3 regions of the Arthrobacter sp. T572 genome follow, and region 3 is predicted to be linked to each of the others. Evidence: riboswitches for the same ligand, from Rfam matches in the RefSeq annotation. Region 3 holds a riboswitch; each other region holds the start of a gene.

Region 1 (5,398 bases), 430 kb from region 3:
GTACAGGCGACGGGGAACTGGAGGAAGCGGGTGGCCGGCGCCGTCGCCGGAGCCGTGGCCGCCGCGGACGCCGTGGCACCGAGCGTGAAGACAACGACGCCGAGGACACCGCGGGCGATGACGACGAAACCCAGGCCGCCGAGGCCCCTGAAGAGGGGGTTACCTCACGCCGCCGTCGGCGCCGGCGTCGTGGGGACCAGGACCTTGAACTGACTGGTGGTTCGGACGACGATCCGCCCAACACCGTGACCCGGGTGCGCGCTCCCCGCGCCCTGTCGGAGTCCACCAGTTCCAACCGTGTGGCCAGCGTCAAGGGTTCCACGCGGCTTGAAGCCAAGAAACAGCGCCGCCGCGAATCGCGGGAGACAGGCCGCCGCCGTCAGGTGATTACCGAGGCGGAGTTCCTGGCGCGCCGTGAATCCGTGGACCGCCAGATGATCGTGCGCCAGCGCGATGACAGAATCCAGATCGGCGTCCTGGAGGACGGCGTGCTGGCCGAGCACTTTGTTTCCAAGACCCAGCAGGATTCGCTGATCGGCAACGTCTACCTGGGCAAGGTCCAGAACGTCCTGCCGTCCATGGAAGCGGCGTTCGTGGACATTGGGCGGGGACGTAACGCAGTCCTGTACGCCGGTGAGGTCAACTGGGACGCCGTCAACCTCGAAGGCCAGCCGCGCAGGATCGAGAACGCGCTCAAGTCCGGCGACTCGGTACTCGTGCAGGTCACCAAGGATCCCGTGGGCCACAAGGGCGCCCGGCTGACCAGCCAGATATCCCTGCCCGGACGTTACCTGGTGTACGTCCCCGGTGGTTCCATGACCGGTATCTCCCGCAAGCTGCCCGACGTCGAACGCAACCGCCTCAAGCGGATCCTCAAGGACCGCTTGCCGGAGAACGCAGGCGTCATTGTGCGCACGGCCGCCGAGGGTGCGTCCGAGGAAGAGCTGACCCACGACATCAACCGGCTGCGGGCACAGTGGGAAGGCATCGAGGGACAAGCATCGTCCACCAAGGTTCTGGCACCCGAGCTGCTGTACGGCGAACCTGACCTCACCATCAAGGTGGTCCGCGACGTCTTCAATGAGGACTTCTCCAAGCTGATCGTCTCCGGCGACGACGCGTGGGACACCATCGAGGCCTACGTGACCTACGTGGCCCCGGACCTGGTGGGCCGCCTGGAAAAGTGGAGCAAGGACCAAGACATCTTCGCCGCGTGGCGCATTGACGAGCAGATCCACAAGGCCCTGGAACGCAAGGTCTTCCTGCCCTCCGGCGGCTCGCTGGTGATTGACCGGACAGAAGCCATGACCGTGGTTGACGTCAATACCGGCAAGTTCACCGGCAGCGGTGGAAACCTTGAGGAGACCGTCACCAAGAACAACCTCGAGGCCGCTGAGGAAGTCGTCCGCCAACTTCGCCTCCGGGACATTGGTGGCATCATCGTCATCGACTTCATCGACATGGTCCTCGAATCCAACCGCGACCTCGTGCTACGTCGCCTGGTGGAGTGCCTTGGCCGCGACCGGACCAAGCATCAGGTAGCTGAAGTGACATCGCTGGGCCTGGTCCAGATGACGCGCAAGCGCATGGGTACCGGACTGCTTGAAGTCTTCGGCGAGCAGTGTGAACACTGCGCCGGACGCGGTGTTGTCACGCATGACGAACCCGTGGAGCACCGCCGAGCCAATGCGGTTGCCGTCGAGCAGCACCGCCCCCACTCCGAGCCGCAGCAGCCGGCGCCCCGCACGGAGCGCAAGCGCCGCCGTGGCAAGGGTGGTGGACAGGGGAACGGTGAAGCGTCCGTTGCCCACGCCCCGTCCCCGGCAGCGCCGGCACCAGCCGCCGCCACCGAAGCCATGGACCCGGTTCGCCAGGCCAAGGCCGAGGCGACCCGCGCCGCCCTGGCCACGATCGCTGCCGCCGCCCATGCCGCACACCTGCACGACGACGAGGTCCACCGTGCCGAGGAAGCGGCCCGCGCAGCGGCGCAGGCCGGAGATGCAGCTGAAGCCAAGGAAGCACCTGCCGGGCAGGCTCCCACGGAGGATTCGTCCGCCAGGGAATCGGCCTCTGCGTCCAAGGAAGGCCGGACCGCGCCTGTCCTGCGGTTCGGCGGCGAGGAAGTTGCACTGCCGTTCGTTGAACACCAGGAGGAACCGCAGCCGGCCAAGCCGACCATGAGCCTGGATCTGTTGGCGGAAGCGTTCTCGCACCTGGGCGCCGCTCCAGAGCCCGAACCCCAGGCACCCGCTTCCGGTGGCGGTTCCGCCGAGGCCACGGACGCAGTGGCAACCGGCCAGGATTCGGATACCGGACATGCCGTGGCGGAGGCCGGGGCACGGGCCCGCGGCCGCCGCGGACGCCGGAACCGCAGCGCAAGCAGGGCCCAGGGTGCTGCCAACGAGACCAACATCGAGCAGCATGAGACGGGTACTTCGGCGGGCGGTGGTTCCTCGCACGAAGCCAAGGCCCCGGCAAAACCTGCCGAAAAGACCGCAGGCGAAGAGCCCATCATCCTCGGTGTCGGTGTCCCGGCCTCCGAGCTGTAGCTCTTCGGCGCTGATTGGCGCTCCAACCCGATAGGGATTGACGCGGCCCGCGGATTTTCCTGCACAGGCACACTGCAGCAGGATTCCGGGGGCCGTAGTCATATCCGTGGAGCAACTGCGCGTGGGTTTCGGAGGGCCGGTGTTTCCCGGCTAGTCTTGGGGATTGACACGGGGTGCCGGGCGTCGGGCCCGGCTGAGATCCAGACCCGTTGAACCTGTCCGGTTAGCACCGGCGAAGGGATGTCCCCATGACTTCTTTGTCGTCTTCTTCCGCCTACCCTGATTCTGCCGTCTACCCGGCAGTCCCCGGCTCTGCCAGGCCACCGCGTGTTCTGAGCATTGCAGGCTCGGATCCGTCCGGGGGAGCGGGAATCCAGGCAGACCTGAAGGCAATTTCTGCCCTCGGGGGTTACGGCATGGCCGCCGTCACCGCCCTCACCGCCCAAAATACCCTTGGCGTCAGCAGTGTCCATGTGCCGCCGGTGGAATTCCTGCGCCAGCAGTTGGAAGCGGTCGGCAGCGACATCACGATCGATGCCGTCAAGATCGGGATGTTGGGCGACGCGGAGGTCATTGACGAGGTCCGCAGCTGGCTCGGAACGGTGCGTCCCGCCGTCGTGGTCCTTGATCCCGTGATGGTAGCCACCAGCGGCGACCGCCTCCTGAGGGAAACCGCTGAGGAAGCATTGCGTCATCTTCTGCCCCTGGCGGACCTGGTCACCCCCAACCTCCCCGAACTTGCCATGCTGCTCGGAGAACCTGAGGCCGCGGACTGGGCATCGGCACTCGACCAGGGAAAGCGCCTGGCCGCGGCTTGCGGAAATACCGTGCTGGTCAAAGGCGGGCACCTTGCCGGTGACGATTGCCCCGACGCCTTGGTCAACACGGGCGGTTTGCTGCGCCAGGACATCATCGAGGTTGGCGGACCGCGTGTCTACACCGGCAACAGCCACGGAACGGGTTGCTCGCTTTCATCGGCATTGGCCACCGTGCAGGCCCGGACCGGTGATTGGGAAGCTTCCCTTCGGGAAGTGAAGCCGTGGTTGCTGCAGGCACTCCGGGACGCTGACAGGCTGGAGGTCGGCCAGGGCAGCGGCCCCATCCATCATTTCCACCACCTTGAGGCCTCCGCGGCGCCAGGTACCTTCGCGGCGCGGTTATGGGCAGTCGCGTCCAAGGAGCTCGGGGCCATCAACGCGTTGCCGTTTATCGAGGGGCTGGAATCGGGTGCGCTGCCAGAGTCCTGGTTCAACTACTACCTCGCCCAGGACGCGCTTTACCTCAACGGATACTCGCGGGTCCTGGCCAGGGCGGGGGCACTGGCTCCCAGCGAGGAAGAGCAGCTGTTCTGGGCCAAAGCCTCGCAGGTGTGCCTGGAGGTGGAATCGGAGTTGCACCGGAACTGGCTGGCCGCGCGCCGCACCAGCCAGGCGACCGGGCCGGTTACCAAGTCCTATGTGGACCATCTCCTGGCGGCCTCGGCATCAGGCAGCTATGGTGTGCTGCTCGCGGCGATCCTGCCCTGCTACTGGCTTTACGCCGAGGTGGGACACCGCCTGCATGCTTCCTATGTCCGGAACGGCGAACCGGGCAGCCACCCTTATGCGGACTGGCTCCGGACCTACGCAGACGAAGAATTCGCCGAAGCGACCAGGACCGCCATCAGGTTCACCGACCTGGCAGCGGCTTCTGCCTCAGGGCAAGAGCGGGCGGCGATGGTGGAAGCCTTTGCCCACTCCTGCCGCTACGAGACAGCCTTCTTCGACGCTCCACGCTTGTTCGCGTAATGGCCTTCCAGCGCGTCGAACCAGCAAAGCCGCCCGTCCGCGGTAGGCTGTATGGGCACGGTGCCGGGCGAGTCCGTTCCAGTGGTGACAAGCGTCACCTCCAGGGCTCCGGGCCCGGCCTCATTTGCGACTGAAGGTCAAACTAGCGTAATCTTGATCTTCGGTGCTTACGCCAACACTTGGGTTATGCCCCTTGGAATTGTTCATGGGATGACTCGCGGGCTTCGATCTGAAGTCCACGGCGTTGAGGCACAGCGCGAACCGGGCCCTGCGTTGGATCAAGGTTCCGCACGCAAATTTAGTAAGAAACGTCGAGAGAAGTGAGTACCCAAGTGGTGTACGCGATTGTCCGCGCAGGCGGCCGCCAAGAAAAGGTTTCCGTTGGAGACTACGTAACGCTGAACCGCGTCCCCGGTGGAGCCGGCAGCACGCTTGAGCTGCCCGCCTTGCTCCTGGTTGACGGCGACAAGGTCACCTCCGCAGCTGCGGACCTGGCCAAGGTCAAGGTTACGGCTGAGATCCTTGAAGACCTCCGCGGTCCCAAGATCGTCATCCAGAAGTTCAAGAACAAGACCGGCTACAAGAAGCGCCAGGGTCACCGTCAGGAACTGACCAAGATCAAGATCACGAGCATCGCGTAACTTCCGTTACCGGTTCACGTTTTTCAGTTTCCCAGAATTTTAGAGGCAGGCATTTCACATGGCACACAAAAAAGGCGCGAGCTCCACTCGCAACGGTCGTGACTCCAACGCACAGCGCCTCGGCGTCAAGCGCTTCGGTGGTCAGGTAGTTTCCGCAGGCGAGATCATCGTCCGCCAGCGTGGCACCCACTTCCACCCCGGTGCAGGCGTCGGCCGCGGTGGCGACGACACCCTGTTCGCACTGCAGGCAGGTGCGGTTGAGTTCGGCACCCGCCGCGGTCGCCGCGTAGTGAACATCGTTGCTGCTGCAGCTGCAGAGTAACACCACGTTCTGAACCGGTGGAGCGGGCCAACAGGCCCGCTCCACCGTTCTTTTAACCGCATTACAATCGACTGGGACGCCCTGGGCGTGCCGGTTCCG
Region 2 (5,398 bases), 350 kb from region 3:
CGTCGGTTACCGGCAAGCCTGTCATGTTTGCCTCCACCGGTGAAGGGCTCGACGACTTCGAGCTGTTCCACCCGGACCGCATGGCTTCCCGCATCCTGGACATGGGCGATGTCCTCACCTTGATCGAGCAGGCGGAGAAGGCCTGGGACAAGGAAGAAGCCGCCCGGATGGCAAAGAAATTTGCCGACCAGGAAGACTTCACCCTGGACGACTTCCTGGCCCAGATGCAGCAGATCCGCAACATGGGCTCCATGAAGAAGATGCTCATGATGATGCCGGGAGCCCAGAACATCCGGCAGCAACTGGAGAACTTTGACGAGCGGGAGATCGACCGCGTCGAGGCAATCGTGCGTTCCATGACACCGCATGAGCGCGTGGCTCCCAAGATCATCAATGGTTCCCGGCGTGCCCGTATCGCCAAGGGCTCGGGCGTTCATGTTTCTGAAGTCAACGGCCTCCTGGAGCGGTTCGCCCAGGCACAGAAGATGATGAAGAAGCTCGCCCAGGGCGGCGGCATGCCGGGGATGCCGGGAATGCCTGGCCTGGGTGGCCCTGGTGGCGGGCGCAAGGGCGGCAAGAGCGCGCCGAAGAAGAAGGCGCGTTCGGGCAACCCTGCCAAAGCCGCCCAGGAACTGCGCGAGGCCGAGGCCAAGCGGGCTGCGGCCGCATCGGCGCCCACGGGGGCTGCGTTCGGCCAGGGTGCCCAGGACTTCGATCCGTCCATGCTTAACCTCCCCAAGGGCTTCGACAAGTTCCTGGGCAAGTAGGCAGCCAACCCCCGGTTGGGATGTCAGTGCCGTGGAATACGCTTGGTCAATGCAGAAGCAGCGCGTTGTTTTTGTCCACGGCCTGGGCAGCTTCGGCGCTGCGGCCTGGCCCAAGCAACATGGCATGGCTTTGGACTATGACGCCTTGTTCCTCCGGCGCCATGGTTTCCATCCGGTGGAGGAGCCGTTGTCATCGGATGTGGCAGCGGACGTTGAAATCCTCGTCGGTGCGCTGGCAGACGTCGGCGGAGGCCATGTCGTAGCCCATGAACAAGGGGCGATCGCTGCCATGTTGGCAGCCCTGGACCGGCCGGAACTGGTATTTTCCCTCTCCCTGGTGGAGCCGGCGTGCCTGTCCCTGACCGCTGAACTGCCCGCGACGGCAGCGCACCGGGCGCTGATGGAACCGCTTTTTGACGTGCGGAACCAGCTCAACGACGCCGACTATGAACGCGAGTTCTACCGCCGTGCGTTTTCATCCGTGGCAGGCGTGCCCGATACACCCCAGGCCAGGCGCTCTGCCCGGCGGCTCAGGTTGCAGGCTCCGCCCTGGGAAGCCCCCTTGCACATCGTTCCGGGGGTCCCCACGCTGGTGCTGACCGGCGGTTGGGAGCCCCTTTACGAAGAGATCGCCGCGTACCTCCAGGAAACCGGTGCCCTCCGGCGCGTGGCCGCGGGAGGGCACCGGCCCCAGGACTCGGTGGAAGGTGACCGGATCATCCGATCGTTCATCGCCGAGGTCGGGCGGACTATGTCAGTTCGCGCGTCCTGAGGCTGCCGGTACCTGGAGTTCCGGCAGGTAGACCTTGCCTCCAGCTGCGAGGAATTCCTCGCTTTTCTCCCGCATGCCGCTGTACATGTCGGCGATCGCGGCCTGCGCTTCGGCCGAACCGTATTCGTCGCGGATGTCCTGGCTGATGCGCATGGAGCAGAACTTGGGGCCACACATGGAGCAGAAGTGCGCCGTCTTGGCCGGTTCGGCCGGAAGCGTCTCGTCGTGGAACGACTCCGCGGTCACCGGATCCAGGGACAGGGCGAACTGGTCCCGCCACCGGAATTCGAAACGCGCCTTGGAGAGGGCATCGTCACGTTCGTTCGCCCCAGGGTGTCCCTTGGCCAGGTCCGCGGCGTGGGCGGCGATCTTGTAGGTGATGACGCCGGTCTTGACGTCGTCCTTGTTCGGCAGGCCAAGGTGCTCCTTGGGTGTCACGTAGCAGAGCATGGCCGTGCCGTAGCGGGCGATCTCCGTGGCACCGATGGCGGAGGTGATGTGGTCATAACCCGGGGCAACGTCTGTCACGAGCGGCCCGAGGGTGTAGAACGGAGCCCCCTTGCACAGTTCCTGCTGGCGTTCCACATTCTCCCGCACCAGGTGGAAAGGGATGTGGCCCGGTCCTTCGACCATGACCTGGACGTCGTATTCCCAGGCTCGCTGGGTCAGCTCGGCAAGGGTGTCCAGTTCGGCGAACTGCGCGGCATCGTTGGCGTCGGCTGTGGCTCCGGGGCGGAGGCCGTCACCGAGTGAGAAGGCAACGTCGTACTTTGCGAAGATTTCGCACAGCTCATCGAAGTGCGTGTAAAGGAAGTTCTCCTTGTGGTGGGCCAGGCACCAGCCGGCCATGATGGAGCCACCGCGGGACACGATGCCCGTGACCCGGTTGGCGGTGAGGGGCACGTACCGCAGGAGGACGCCGGCATGGATGGTCATGTAGTCCACACCTTGCTCGCACTGTTCGATCACCGTGTCACGGAAGATTTCCCACGTGAGGTTATTGGCCTCACCATTGACCTTTTCCAAAGCCTGGTAGATCGGAACCGTGCCGATGGGCACGGGTGAGTTCCGGATGATCCATTCGCGGGTCGTGTGGATGTCATCTCCCGTGGACAAATCCATGACGGTGTCTGCGCCCCACTGCGTGGCCCACTGCAGTTTGTCGACTTCCTCGGCAATGGAGCTGGTGACAGCCGAGTTGCCGATGTTGGCGTTGATCTTCACCAGGAAGGCCTTGCCGATGATCATCGGTTCCGATTCCGGGTGGTTGATATTGTTCGGGATGATGGCCCGCCCTGCAGCGACTTCGCTGCGGACCAGCTCCACGTCGCAGTTCTCCCGCAGGGCCACGAACCGCATTTCCGGGGTGACGATGCCCTGCCTGGCGTAATGCATCTGGGTGACGGTCTTGCCTTCGACGGCGCGGCGGGGCACCGGTTGTGCACCCTTCCACTCCGCAGACGCTGCTCCGCGCCGCACGGCCGACTTGCCGTCGTCGAGCAGGTTGCGTTCCCGGCCCGTGTAGCTTTCCGTATCGCCGCGTTCCTCGATCCAGGCCTTCCTGAACGGTTCCAGACCGACTACCGGATCACTTCCCGGGCCGGCCGTGCGGTACACCCGCAAAGGATCGTTGGCCTGCCCGTTGGGGGAGGGTTCCAGGGCGATCTCGGTCACCGGTACGCGGATGCCGTGGCCCGGATCCTCCACCCAAGCCAGCGAATGGGACTTCAGCGACTGCGTGACGGCTTCCCCGGCTGGCGCAGTCTGGTTCCGGGCAGGGCTGTGCTGTGTTTCTGTGGTGCTCAAGGATTACTCACTTCCTTCGCCGGCATTACCCGGACAGGTTCGACGGTCGCAGACTGCTTCAGCCCGATCTCAGCCCCTGCAAGGGCTCCCGTGTGGTCAGGGAAGAAGCTACCACAGGGGCAGCGGGTGCTCCCAGTCACAAGCTTTCGAAAGGGGCGGGGCGGGGTTCGTCGCACTAGGCTTCTGCCATGGCCAACATCATTGAATTCAGCGGTCCGGTGCTGGTTGCAGCCGATGACGAACGCCGGGGATTGTGGTCAGTTGACGGAAAGCTGACTTTTGAACGTCCCGCAACGCCGCCGGACAGAGTGCTTGCCGGATGGGTGCTGCCGGGCTTCGTCGACGCGCATTGCCACATCGGGCTGGGGCCCGGTGGTGCGGTGGATGAGGAGACCACGCTCGCCCAGGCCATGGCGGACCGGAACGCCGGAACGCTGCTGATCCGCGACGCCGGTTCGCCCGGCAATACCCGCTGGGTCCAGCAAAGGGAGGACCTTCCGCGCCTCATCCGGGCCGGCCGGCACATTGCCCGCAGCAAGCGGTACCTGCGGGGTCTGGGCCACGAAGTGGAGCCGGATGAACTGGTGGAGACCGTCCGGAAAGAAGCGCGCGACGGCGATGGCTGGGTCAAGCTGGTGGGCGACTGGATTGACAGGGGAGTGGGGGACTTGACCGCGTCATTTCCGGCCGGGGTCGTCAAGGAAGCCATAGCTGCCGCGCATGACGAAGGCGCCCGGGTTACCGCGCATTGCTTCGCGGAACAGACCATCGACCACATGCTGGACGGCGGAATCGACTGCATAGAGCATGCCACCGGGTTGCTGCCGCGGCACATCCCGCGCCTCGTGGAACAGGATGTTCCGATCGTTCCCACCCTGGTCAACATTGCCACCTTTCCCGACATCGCGGCGCAGGCCAAGCCAAAGTTTCCCGACTACGCGCAGCACATGACCAGCCTGTGGGAACGCCGGCGCGAGCGGGTTTTTGAAGCCTATGAGGCCGGCGTTTCCATTTATGCCGGCACTGACGCCGGCAGCGTCATCAAGCATGGCCGGATCGCCGACGAGATGCAGGAACTGCACGACGCCGGCCTGCCGCCTGCCGCGGTGCTGAATGCCGCCACGTGGGGTGCCAGGGCATGGTTGGGGACGGAAGGAATCAGCGAGGGGGCACCTGCCGATGTGGTGGTGTGCCGCGCGGATCCCCGTCAGGAGCTTGCCACCGTCCACCGGTTGAGCCACGTGGTCCTAAGGGGCAACGTCCTCCGCTGGGAATAAATTGAAGCTTCAAGTAATTTAGAGAGGTAGAACGAGCCGAAAAGCGGCCAGCTTGATCACCGGGAGCTTCACATGACCACTTCATCCAGCCAGGACCTGCTGCCTGCCGATCTCTCCATGGGCACTGTCATGCTCAAAGTGGGCGACATGAAGCTCATGAGCGACTACTACCAGCGCGCCTTGGGGTTGGAGGTGGTCGCGGAACAGGACGGCGGGCTGTACCTGGGCCGCCTCGGCAAGCCCGTAGTCCACCTGGCTCCGGCCGCAGGCCTGCAGATTCCCGGCAGGGGCGAGGCCGGCCTCTTCCATACTGCGATCCTGTTCGAAGACCAGCCCGCCCTGGCCGCGACCATTGCCACTGCCGCGCAATACGAGCCCCGTGCCTTCGTCGGCAGTGCCGACCACCTGGTCAGCGAGGCGTTCTACTTCACCGATCCCGAAGGCAATGGCATCGAGTTGTACTACGACAAGCCCCGGAGCGTGTGGCAGTGGGACGGAAAGAACGTGGTCATGGACAACGTTGCCCTGCCGCCGCAGGCCTACCTTCAGCAGTACCTGAGCGAAGAGGCGGTGACGGGCCAGGCCCGGGCCGGTGCCGGCGTCGGGCATGTCCACCTTCAGGTAGGCGACGTTGCGACGGCGCAAAAGTTCTACGTGGACACCCTGGGGTTCGAGCGGACCGCCGGCTGGCACGGCCAGGCCTTGTTCGTCTCGGCGGGTGGCTACCACCACCACATGGCCATGAATGTCTGGAACAGCCGCGGTGCCGGGCCGCG
Region 3 (5,398 bases):
CGGCGTCGAATTCGTCCCCGATCCGGTTGGCCACCAGGGCCGCTTCCACCGTGTCCAGGGCCAGGCGCTCCAACCGTCCCGCGAGCTGGTCTGAGGCTGCCATGATCTCCGGCAAGGTAGGCAACGCCTCGCGTGCCCAGTCCGGGATGTCGTGGCCGTTGCTGAGGGCCTCGCAGATCACCAGCACAAAGCGGTCTATCAGGCGGCGCAGCGGGGCAGTCGTATGCGCGTACGGCGCACCGATGGCCGCCTGGACGACGTCGTCAGGGACATCGCCGTCGAAGGGCGTGTAGCCGGCGCCGCGGAACAGCGTGCCCGCCGAGTGCAGGATTGCCAGCTGGCGCGGATCGGACGCGTCCAGCGTGCGGAGGTATTCACCATAGGTAATGCCGCCGTCCCACGGCTTTCCCAAGGCCTGCGTCTGGCGCTTGAAGTGCAGCAGTGAGCGCTCATCCGGGGCGGGCATGGTCCGCAGGATGCCTACCTTGCCCTCCAGCATCAACTGCGCTGCCGCCATGCCAGTCATCAGGGAGATCTGGGCGTTCCAGTCTTCCACCGGCAGCGAAGGTGCGGCTGCAATCCGGTAGCCACCTCCGCCTGTTGCCTGGACAATCTCCTGCTCGGGCATGTTGAGGCTGGCGCCGCCACGCCGGCGTTCCAGCTCGACGCGCTTGAGTCCCACTTCCTTCAGGAGCCGAAGCACCTCAGGCGCCGTGCCGGCGTCGAGCTGCTCCTGGGCGCCCTTGTAGCTCAACTTGGCGCGGCTGCGGACGGCGGCCCGTGACACGGACGTGCCAGCAACCTCACCGTTCGGGTCCAGCCTGAAGTCCCAGACGAAAGCACTGCAGTCCTGGTTCGCCAGGAGGCTGCCGGCGTTCTCGCTGATCACCTCCGGGTGCAGCGGGATCCGGCCATCGGGCGCATAGAACGTCTGGCCGCGCTGCCGGGTCTCCGCGTCCAACGCACCGCCAGGGGCAACGAAGGACGGCACATCGGCTATGGCATACAGGACCTTGTAGCCGTCGCCGTCGCGCTCGATGAAGAGGGCCTGGTCAAGGTCCGTGGAGCTGGCAGGATCGATCGTCACGAACGGAACGTGCCGCAGATCGTGGTCCGGCAAGCGGTGCTCTTCCACCGCGCGCCGGGCCTCCTCCACAGCCGGTGCCGGGTACTCCCGGGGAAGATCCAGCTCCGTCCTCAAGGCAGCCAGGGCATCGGCAAGCTGGTCCGTGGAGTCGTCGACGTTGGGAGCTATCCGATGATGTGACACGAAAGTCACATTAGCCCGAAAACCGCCGATAGTCTTGAAGCATGGGCACTTCCCAGGACAGCAATGCTCCAGTTGGCACCCTTGCGATCGAGCTCCTTGGGGCCATGGCCTACGGGGAGTTGTCGGCCTTCGGGAGGCTGTCCGCGGACTCCCGGCATGCTCCCACCCTGCGGGATGCGGCCATGCTGGGCAAGATTGCCGTGGGAGCCTACGGAAACTTCGCCATGATCAGCGACCACCTCGCCGGGTTGGGCGTTGATCCCGAGGATGCCATGCTGCCATTCCAACGGTCCTTCGACCACTTCCATGAGCGCACCCGGCCGGGCGACTGGTACGAGTCGGTCATGAAGGCCTACGTCATCGATACGGTCTCGGCTGACTTCTACCGTACCGTCGCAGGATTCCTCGACGCCCGAACACAGGTGGTCGTGCACCAGGTCGCTTCTGCCGACCATGCCACGGAGGCCCTCCGCATGCTGCTGCGGAAGGCGCTCGCCGACGATCCCAGGCTCGCGTCACGACTCGCGCTGTGGGCACGGAGGCTCGTGGGGGAAGCACTGACGCAGGCACAGCGGGTGGGACTGGAACATCCCTGGCTGGGCCCCGTGCTCAAGGCCGGCGGGGAGGCGCGGGAAGCGGTGGGCCGCTTGACTGCGGACCTGGCAGCGGGGCACGGACAGAGGATGTCGGGCCTGGGACTGGCCCCCTGACCGTCAGCGGCCGGCGTCGAGGGCCTCGAGCAGCGACCTTGCCGCCGCCGTCGGATCGTCCGCCTCCGTGATGGCGCGAACCACCACGATCCTTGCGGCACCTGCGGCCACTACGTCCTCGACGTTGCCGAGGTCGATCCCGCCGATGGCGAACCAGGGCAGATCAGCGCCCGCGGCGTCGTTCCCGCGGGCACGTTCCACTGCTTCTGCGGCAAATGTGACCAGCTCCAGTCCAACGGCCGCGCGACCGGGTTTTGTGGGAGTGGCCCATACGGGTCCGACACAGAAATAGTCCAGCCCGCCCGGCACCTGCGACGCCGCGATGGCGGCATCGGCCTGTTCCGGAGTGTGGGTGGAGAGGCCTATCGCGGCACCGGGCAGGAGCTGCCGGGCGGCCGGAAGCGGAAGGTCCTTCTGGCCGATGTGGAAGACCGGAGCCCCGGAAACACTGGCAACATCGGCCCGGTCGTTGACCGCCCACAACTTTCCGTGGCGTGCAGCGGCCTTGCCGAGGACCTCCAGGAGCTCCAGCTCCCGGCCGGCCTCCATGGACTTGTCCCGGAGCTGGATGATGTCCACGCCACCGGCGAAGGCGGCGTCCACAAAGTCCGCAAAGTCCTCCTTCTCCTGGCGTGCGTCGGTGCACAGGTAGAGGCGGGCAGAAGCAATGGCGTTGGGCTGGGTCATGGAAACCAGAGTAGTTCCTCTAAACTGGGCTCGTACTGCGGGAGCCGTGGCAGCGTCATATGACTGCCCGGCTGAGAGGGCTTCAGCGCCGACCGCTTGACCTGATCCGGGTAATACCGGCGTAGGGAAGGGAAAAACATGGTCGTATCCCGGCCCGTTCCGGAAACAGCACCGGACCTTGAAGCAGACGTGATCGTCATCGGTGGCGGGATCATCGGATTGGGCATCGCGCACGAGGCCCGGGCGGCCGGCCGTTCGGTGGTGGTGGTCGATCCCGCACCTGCCACGGGGGCCACTTTCGCAGCAGCAGGCATGCTCGCCCCCGTCAGCGAACTCCATTACCAGGAGGAAGACCTCCTGGAACTCATGCTGGAATCAGCCCGGTTGTGGCCGGCTTTCGCGGCGGACCTCGCCGGACGTGGAACAGCCATCGGTTACTGCACGACGCCGACACTTGGTGTGGGTGCCGACGCTGCCGACCGCCGTGCCTTGACCGATCTGCGGTCCGCCCAGCTTGCGGCCGGATTGGCCGTGGCGCCGCTGGCCCTGCGGGAAGCGCGGGAGCGCGAACCGCTTTTGAGCCCGCAAATTTCCTGTGCTTTCGATATCCCCTCCGACCACCAGGTGGACCCGCGGAGGCTGGCCGCCGGCCTGATGTCGGTCCTGGCCTCCCATTCTCCGGAAGACCAGACCTGGGTCTCCGGGGCCGCCGACGGTTTCCTGGTGACGGAGTCCGCAACCCGGTTGCTCCGCGAGGAGGACCGGGTGTTGGGTGTGGGGCTGGAGTCCGGCATAAAAGTCCGGGCTGCGGAGACGGTGGTGGCCAACGGACTCGGCGCCGCCAAGCTCGACGGACTCCCTGATGGGCTGTCCCTTCCCGTTCGTCCCGTCTACGGGGATATCCTGCGGCTTCTCGTGCCGGAGCACCTGCGCCCGCTCGTGACAGCCACGGTCCGGGGAATGGTGCGCGGGGTCCCGGTCTACATCGTCCCGCGTGACGACGGGACCGTGGTCATCGGGGCAACGCAGCGCGAAGACAACCTTTCTGCCACGTCCAACGCAGTCTCAGCCGGAGGTGTCTACCAGCTCCTTCGCGATGCCCAGGTCCTGGTGCCCGCCGTCGCCGAACTCGAGCTGCTCGAGGCCACGGCACGTGCACGGCCAGGCACACCGGACAACGCACCCCTGCTGGGACGGGTGACCGGCAGCACCGGGGAGGTTCCCGGACTGGTCATCGCCACCGGCTTCTTCCGCCACGGCGTCCTCCTCACCCCGGTCGCGGCAAAGATCGTGGGCGGGCTGCTGGGCGGCTCCAGCGACCCGCGCTGGTCGCGGTTCGCACCGGACCGTTTTGCGCCAACTGCACAGCATGAACTTCCTCCCGCACCACGCACGTCGATCAAGGAACCCGCATGAACATCAAACTCAATGGCACTGCCCGTTCAGTGCCGGACGACGCATCCGTCAGCACCCTCGTCAGCGACGTCACCGGCCGCGCCTTGGACCACCGCGGTCAGGCGGCCGACGGCGGCAAGCTGGGTGTCGCCGTCGCACGCAACTCCGAAGTAGTCCCGCGGAGCCAATGGGCCGCGACGACCCTGGCCGACGGCGATGAACTCGAACTCGTTACTGCGGTCCAGGGAGGCTGAGAGCATGACCATCACCAGCACAGGCAATACGCGGCAGACCGGGACCGACGACGCCCTGGTCATAGACGGAGTCGGATTCTCGTCCCGCCTCATCATGGGAACCGGAGGGGCGCCGAGCCTGGACGGACTTGGTGCGGCGCTCCTGGCCTCGGGCACCGAGCTCACCACCGTGGCCATGCGCCGGTACTCGCCGGCAGAGACGGGCTCGCTTTTCCAGCTCCTGGTGGACAACGGCATCCGCGTACTGCCCAACACGGCCGGATGCTTCACTGCCAAAGACGCGGTGATGACGGCCGAACTGGCCCGTGAAGCCCTGGAAACCGATTGGGTCAAGCTGGAGGTCATCGCTGACGAGCACACTCTCCTCCCGGACGCAGTGGAGCTGGTGGATGCCACGGAGCAACTGGTGAACCGGGGTTTCAAGGTGTTCGCCTATACCAACGATGATCCTGTCCTTGCCCTGCGCCTGGAGAACCTCGGAGCCACGGCCGTCATGCCTTTGGGATCGCCCATTGGGACAGGACTGGGCATCCTGAATCCGCACAACATCGAACTGATCGTGTCCCGTGCCTCCGTTCCCGTGGTGCTGGATGCGGGCATTGGCACGGCATCGGATGCGGCGCTGGCCATGGAACTCGGCTGCGACGCCGTCCTGCTGGCTACCGCTGTTACCAGGGCCCAAAACCCTGCGCAGATGGGCGAGGCGTTCAAGCATGCGGTGGCGGCTGGCCGGCTCGCCCGGCGTGCCGGCCGTATACCGCGGCGCGAGCACGCTTTGGCGTCCTCTGCCATGGAAGGCCGTGCCGAGTTCCTGTGACCGGTGCTGCATTCCCTGCAGCGGCGGGGACTCAAACGGCTGTGGCCACCACCCGAGGGGTGGTGGCCACAGCCATTGCCGGGACCTAGAGCCGGAGGGCCTTGGTCAGGGCCGCAGTGTCGTGTGCTGTCCGCTGCCGGCCCAGGAAGACCGCTACGCCCGCAGCTGCCGCCGTGCCCAGCACAATCGGGAGGACCCACGGGATCCACGTCAGGCCGGGCTGGTAGCCCAGGCCGAACGCGATGAAGATGATCCAGGCAACCGT

The links. Region 3 has a riboswitch for thiamine pyrophosphate ahead of thiO (glycine oxidase ThiO). Riboswitches for the same ligand answer to the same signal wherever they lie in the genome.
Region 1: another riboswitch for thiamine pyrophosphate. It lies ahead of thiD (bifunctional hydroxymethylpyrimidine kinase/phosphomethylpyrimidine kinase); the one in region 3 lies ahead of thiO (glycine oxidase ThiO).
Region 2: another riboswitch for thiamine pyrophosphate. It lies ahead of thiC (phosphomethylpyrimidine synthase ThiC); the one in region 3 lies ahead of thiO (glycine oxidase ThiO).

What each region holds. Positions count from the first base shown of each region.
Region 1 is NZ_JBRAZQ010000002.1:2,399,419-2,404,816, reverse strand. It holds gene ACUYMZ_RS12320 (Rne/Rng family ribonuclease) at 1-2,549, shown strand, start outside; TPP riboswitch at 2,709-2,807, shown strand; gene thiD (bifunctional hydroxymethylpyrimidine kinase/phosphomethylpyrimidine kinase) at 2,798-4,336, shown strand; gene rplU (50S ribosomal protein L21) at 4,669-4,977, shown strand; gene rpmA (50S ribosomal protein L27) at 5,036-5,299, shown strand.
Region 2 is NZ_JBRAZQ010000002.1:2,482,472-2,487,869, reverse strand. It holds gene ffh (signal recognition particle protein) at 1-767, shown strand, start outside; gene ACUYMZ_RS12745 (alpha/beta fold hydrolase) at 817-1,539, shown strand; gene thiC (phosphomethylpyrimidine synthase ThiC) at 1,522-3,345, opposite strand; TPP riboswitch at 3,340-3,447, opposite strand; gene ACUYMZ_RS12735 (amidohydrolase family protein) at 3,534-4,622, shown strand; gene ACUYMZ_RS12730 (VOC family protein) at 4,695-5,398, shown strand, end outside.
Region 3 is NZ_JBRAZQ010000002.1:2,830,853-2,836,250, reverse strand. It holds gene ACUYMZ_RS14280 (RNB domain-containing ribonuclease) at 1-1,270, opposite strand, end outside; gene ACUYMZ_RS14275 (ferritin-like fold-containing protein) at 1,312-1,980, shown strand; gene thiE (thiamine phosphate synthase) at 1,984-2,667, opposite strand; TPP riboswitch at 2,695-2,812, shown strand; gene thiO (glycine oxidase ThiO) at 2,806-4,083, shown strand; gene thiS (sulfur carrier protein ThiS) at 4,080-4,316, shown strand; gene ACUYMZ_RS14255 (thiazole synthase) at 4,321-5,133, shown strand; gene ACUYMZ_RS14250 (hypothetical protein) at 5,219-5,398, opposite strand, start outside.